2 regions of the Metabacillus dongyingensis genome follow, and region 1 is predicted to be linked to the other one. Evidence: riboswitches for the same ligand, from Rfam matches in the RefSeq annotation. Region 1 holds a riboswitch; the other holds the start of a gene.
The links. Region 1 has a riboswitch for lysine ahead of K8L98_RS18765 (aspartate kinase). Riboswitches for the same ligand answer to the same signal wherever they lie in the genome.

Region 1 (3,202 bases):
GCTGGCTGCTGCTGAGAATCTGGATTTTGAACGGGCAAAGGAATATCGTGACTCCATCGCCCATATTGATGCAACCATGGAAAAACAGAAAATGGCGATGAACGATTTTGTCGATCGGGATGTGTTTGGCTATTCCTATGATAAAGGATGGATGTGCGTACAGGTTTTCTTCATCCGTCAGGGCAAATTGATAGAACGTGATATTGCCATGTTCCCGCTGTACCAGGAGCCGGATGAAGAATTTTTAACCTTTCTTGGCCAATTTTACTCCAAGAACAATCATATTCTGCCTAAAGAAATTCTGCTGCCTGAAAGCGTTGATAATGAAATGGCAGAACAGCTTCTTCACGTTTCAGCAATTCATCCTAAACGCGGAAAGAAAAAGGATCTGGTATTGCTTGCACATCAGAATGCCAAAATCGCTTTAAAAGAAAAATTCTCCCTCATTGAGCGTGATGAAGAAAGAACAATCAAAGCAATTGATCAGCTTGGTGAAAAAATGGGCATCTATACACCGGCAAGAATTGAAGCATTTGATAATTCAAACATACAAGGGACAGACCCTGTATCTGCGATGATTGTATTCATAGATGGTAAGCCTGCCAAAAAAGAGTACCGCAAGTACAAAATTAAAACAGTTCAGGGACCAGATGATTACGAGTCCATGCGTGAAGTTGTCCGCAGAAGATACACGCGCGTGCTAAAAGAGGAGCTGCCGCTTCCTGATTTGATTATCATTGACGGAGGCAAAGGGCATCTGGCTGCAGCTCAAGATGTACTGGAAAATGAACTCGGTTTATCCATCCCTGTCGCAGGACTAGTAAAGGATGAGAAACATCGGACTTCTAATTTAATGATCGGCAGCCCTCCGACTATTATTGAACTTGAACGCAACAGCCAGGAGTTTTATCTGCTGCAGCGAATCCAGGATGAAGTGCATCGCTTTGCGATTACTTTTCACAGGCAGACAAGAGGAAAAACGGCCTTTCAATCGATCTTGGATGATATACCTGGAGTCGGGGAAAAACGGCGCAAGACTCTGCTCAAGCATTTCGGTTCTGTTAAAAAAATGAAAGAAGCCACCCTGGAAGAGCTGATGGCCGCAGGGATTCCGGCAATCACGGCACAGCTTTTAGCAGAAAAATTGAAAGAATAGATTGCACAAAGACAAATTCTTTGCTACAATTCTAACTAATTTCATAACCAGATCGTTTAGTTCGTTAAATGATGGTAGAGGTGCGAACTTCAAGAGTAGCCCTTCTGAGGAAAATGGATTCCTTTGAAGATGGGTGAAAGGGGAGAGTCGCCGAAGCAAATAAAGAGCCATTTCTTTCTTTTGCTGGTTTTGCGTTTAATAGACGTAAAATTGTCAAGAAGATGTATTTTTCTTGGAGCGCTATCTCATTGTATGAATGAAGTTCCATTATTCGTTTATGCAAGCAATGAGATAGAGAATCTCATTGCTTTTTTGCGTTTTCTGAGATTCTCCCTTTTACCTGCTGACGATCAATATAATAGGAAAGGCGAGAGGCTGATATGGGTTTAGTTGTACAAAAATTTGGAGGTACATCTGTTGGATCTCCAGAAAAAATTATGAATGCTGCAAGAAGAGCAATCGAGGAAAAAAATAATGGGAATGATGTCGTAGTTGTTGTTTCAGCAATGGGGAAAACAACGGATCATTTAGTTTCCCTGGCAGCGGAAATCACTCAAAAACCAAGCAAACGCGAAATGGATATGCTGCTATCAACTGGTGAACAAGTAACGATCTCTCTTTTGACTATGGCTCTTCAGGCACAAGGATACGATGCTGTTTCATATACAGGCTGGCAAGCTGGCATAAAGACTGAAAATGTCCACAGCAATGCGAGAATTTCAGGGATTGATTCAGATAAAATCAATGAGCAGCTCCAAGCAGGAAAAGTTGTTGTCGTTGCAGGCTTTCAGGGACTTGCAGACGGACAGGAAATAACGACGCTCGGCCGCGGCGGTTCAGATACGACAGCTGTTGCACTGGCAGCTTCTCTTAAAGCAGATAAATGTGATATTTATACAGATGTAACAGGTGTATTTACGACAGATCCGCGTTTTGTAAAAAGTGCAAGAAAGTTAGACGGCATCTCATATGATGAAATGCTCGAGCTTGCCAATCTTGGCGCAGGTGTACTTCACCCCCGTGCTGTTGAATTTGCAAAAAATTACGGAGTTCCTTTGGAAGTCAGATCAAGCTCAGAAAAAGAAAGAGGCACTTTAATTGAGGAGGAAACAAAGATGGAACAGAATTTAGTTGTAAGAGGAATTGCGTTTGAAGATCAAGTATCACGAATCACGGTCAGCGGATTGCCAAGCGGCCTCAAAACCCTGTCTACTATTTTCAAGACACTTGCAAGCCACGGAATTAATGTGGATATTATTATTCAAAGTTCAACAGACAGCAGTTTGGCATCACTCTCCTTTTCTGTGAAAACAGGTGATGTGGAAGAAACCGTTCATGTACTTGAAACCTATCAATCCGAGCTTGGCTTTGAAAAAATAGAATCAGAAGGTGGTCTTTCAAAAGTTTCCATCGTCGGTTCTGGCATGGTCTCAAATCCGGGTGTGGCGGCAGAAATGTTCCATGTTCTTGCCGAAGAAGGTATTGAAGTGAAAATGGTCAGCACGTCTGAAATTAAAGTGTCAACTGTTATCAGCCATAATGATATGGTGAAGGCGGTAGAAGTGCTGCATGATGCCTTTGAATTATCACAGCAGCCTGCAAAAGTGCTGTAAATAAGATAAAAAAGGGGTGGGTATCATGAATACCCATCCCTTTAATCGTTGTCAAATTCCATGTCTTTGTAATCCCATTTCACTGTAAAGTGCACTTTATCCGCACGTTTTTTTACTTGTTCATAGGTTTCTGTTATCTGCTTGTTCATTCGCTGCACCTGCTGTGCCAGAAATCCCGCTTCAAGCTGAAAAGAAGGTTCTTTCATTGTTTTGAATCTTGTTTTGATCAGTTCGCCGTCAAGCTGAAATTCCATTTCATCTTTTTTCTTATGTACCAATGAAAGAGTTCCAAAGCCGGCTAATGAAAAGAAAGCAATAAGCTCCTCTATAGATTCTGCAGGATATTTGCGCGCAAGGCTTTTACCAGCCCAGTAAAGCATAGATGCGGACTCTCTCCCGAGAATATCCGGAATAAGAACCTCTCTTAACAGCT
Region 2 (3,202 bases), on a different replicon from region 1:
ATTCTGGAGTGAAAGAATATCTCTTTTAAACCAAATATTACAGGAGGAACAAAAAATGAATTTAACAGTATCCCAAGATTTTAATTTTAAGAGCCCGATCAATAAGGTGTGGAACGCATTAACAGATTCGGATACTCTTGCAAAATGGATAATGGAAAATAACTTTAAACCAATCGTAGGACATAAATGCCAATTCCGAAATGAGCAGTGGAATTTAATTGTAGATTGTGAAGTATTAGTAGTGGACGAGCCTTATAAGTTATCTTATACATGGGTAGGTGATCCGATAAACACTATAGTCACATGGACATTGAAGCAAGAGGATGAAACAACCTACTTACATCTTGAACAAACAGGATTCGAAAAAGAAGATCAAGCGTTCAATGGTGCGAAATATGGTTGGGCGCAAATGGGCGAAGATCTTAAAAAAGTATTAGAGGAAATGTAAGACCAAACTTCTGAACTCTGAACCTTTTTTTTGAGTATTAAGCTAACCTATAGGAAAAAGCAAACGGCTTAGTATAGGACTGATCCGTTTGCTTTTTTAGTGTAAATAATGATACAAAACACATTCCAAATTCAGATGCAATTTTGATTGCAATTTCGGTTTTTGCGATAGGATACGGATCCTGTCCTCTTTAGTGTGTTCTCTTAAGCAAGTACTTCAATGATAGTAGGCTGCAGGACTCTTTGCAGAGCTCTTTTTTCTTCATTGTTTAAAGGGACCAATGGTAAGCGGACATCTCCTACATTTAGTCCTTTCATATTCAATGCAGCTTTTACAGGTGATGGGCTTGGTGCAGTAAATAATGCTTTCATTATTGGGAGAAGGTTACGATGTGCAGAAGAAGCTTCATGAACATCACCATTATTAAAGGCATTGATCATTTCTTGCATTTCATTACCAATGATGTGGGAAGATACCGAAACAATCCCTGTTCCGCCGATTGCTAAGACTGGAAGAGTTAACCCATCATCGCCGCTGTATAACGTAAAATCACTATGTGTTTTGCTGATGATTTGTGCCATGGTATCTAAGTCGCCACTTGCTTCTTTTACTGCCACAATATTGTCTATCTTTGAGAGATGAACAATTGTCTCTACTGACATGTTTACAGCACTTCGTCCTGGGATATTATAAAGCATTACCGGCAATAGGGTTGATTGGGCAATTGCTTTAAAGTGCTGAAATAATCCTTCTTGAGAAGGCTTGTTATAATACGGAGTAACGAGCATAATCCCATCGACTCCTGCTTCTTCTGCCTGCCTAGTTAAGCTGATAGACGCTTTCGTATTATTCGAGCCAGTACCAGCTATAACTGGAACTCTTCCAGCAACAGCTTCTACCACAACTTTGAATAAATCCACTTTCTCTTCTGGTGTTAATGTAGGAGACTCTCCAGTTGTACCAGCTATAACTAATCCATCAGAACCATTATTGACTAAATAGTTCACTAAATTTCTCGCAGCGTTAAAATCAACCTCACCATTACGATCAAATGGGGTAACCATTGCTGTTAAAACTTGCCCAAAATTCATAACTTCACACCCTTTAATAGTATTATTTGAAATTCAGATGTTGTTAGAGACGTTCAAAAGGAAACGCAAAAAAGCAACAACGAGGGATTCGCTGTTGCAGCAGGAACAAAATTTTTCAAAAGTCGTTACCATTGCATAAGATAGCCCTCCATATAGTTTCCTATATGACAGTTCTGCATTTATTCAATAACAGAACCAGCTTTAAGAACATGAGATTCTTTCCGCTTCGGCAAATTCCCCTTTCCACAATAGTCATTGGACCTCATTATCCTCGCATTGTGTACTAATGGTTTTTGCTCCTCTATCTTCTCTTCAAATATTATTGAAGGGAAAATTTTATTTAATTGGTACTAATATAACAAAATATTCTTACTACTTCAAGTCGGATTTAGATCTTTTTTAAAATACAAGAATGATCTGTAGCATTTTTACGATGGAGCACAGCTAAAAAGCTGTCGAAGAAGTTAGAAATCAATGATTTTCAACAAATTAAGTGTTTTATGATAAATCTGTATGAAAAGTTACTCCATTTTATAGGCAGTTTTGACAATTGATATCTCTTATAGCAGGAATTAGTATTTATCTTAGTATACTAAGAATTTCAAGGAGGGGCGGACCACATGACTTATACAAAACGAACGACAGAAAGAAAAGATATAAAAATCCGTGACGTTTGGGAAAAGACAGAGAGGGATATGAAAAAAAGTCTAAAGGCATGCAAAAATGTAAGAATCTTTTTGGAATTATAAGTTTGAAAATCAGTAGGTAAACTGTGACTGATATATATCGTGTTTAACAGATGAGCATGATCTTATATTAAACTCCTATGAAATGACATAACCTGCTGTTTTAAGGGCCACTCTTTTTGATTGATATATATATTATGAAAGGGAATAAAGGAGAATTAATGAAACCAGGTGCATTTTTCTTAATAAAGAAAAATGCACCTGGTTTTTTAACATTTCTTATTTTTTGTATTGAAATAGTCCTGCAGGAAGTTGAGCATCCCAATTTTCTGGTATATCTAGACGCAGCGCATGAGCAACGACAGCAGCTGTATCTATATTTTCTACATCAGACAACACGGTGCCAGACTTAATTGACGTTCCTTTAGCAGTCCAGAAAATGGTCTGTTCTTCTGGGGAGGAACCACCATGACCATAACCTTTTCCGCCATGATCCGTTGTGACGATAATTAGAGTATCCTTCATCAGTCCTTCTTCTTCTAAAGCTTGGACAATTTGTCCAACATGCTGATCAGCTTTTTGTAATGCCTCATACCATTTCAGGCTGCCATAGCCATAGTTGTGGCCTGCACCATCCACTTCATCCAAATGGACAAAAATATTGCGGCTGTTTTTACCTTCTGCTTTTATATAGTCCACCGTTTTTTGTGTCGTATTATTATCGTTCCCGCCATTTACTTTATAAGCACCTGCAGAATCTTCAATAATTCCTTTATTGATCGGTGACCATGTAGTAAAGGAAGCTTGATTAAGCATAGGACGCTCTTGTTTCAGCAATTTCATATAAGATGGATAAGGATTTTTTTCAGGGTAAGGATTACCTGTATTTTCGTTATTCAGACCATGTTTTGAAGGTACAACTCCATGGAGCATGGATCCCCAGTTTTGCCCACTAATTGTCGGCAGCATTGCTTTTG

Region 2: another riboswitch for lysine. It lies ahead of dapA (4-hydroxy-tetrahydrodipicolinate synthase); the one in region 1 lies ahead of K8L98_RS18765 (aspartate kinase).

The regions. Positions count from the first base shown of each region.
Region 1 is NZ_CP082944.1:3,771,561-3,774,762, reverse strand. It holds gene uvrC (excinuclease ABC subunit UvrC) at 1-1,156, shown strand, start outside; lysine riboswitch at 1,224-1,407, shown strand; gene K8L98_RS18765 (aspartate kinase) at 1,537-2,769, shown strand; gene K8L98_RS18760 (YslB family protein) at 2,811-3,202, opposite strand, start outside.
Region 2 is NZ_OK052578.1:298,233-301,434, forward strand. It holds partial or broken gene K8L98_RS26230 (ArsR/SmtB family transcription factor) at 1-55, shown strand, start outside; gene K8L98_RS26235 (SRPBCC family protein) at 56-448, shown strand; gene dapA (4-hydroxy-tetrahydrodipicolinate synthase) at 652-1,539, opposite strand; lysine riboswitch at 1,673-1,851, opposite strand; gene K8L98_RS26650 (hypothetical protein) at 2,160-2,288, shown strand; gene K8L98_RS26245 (alkaline phosphatase family protein) at 2,505-3,202, opposite strand, start outside.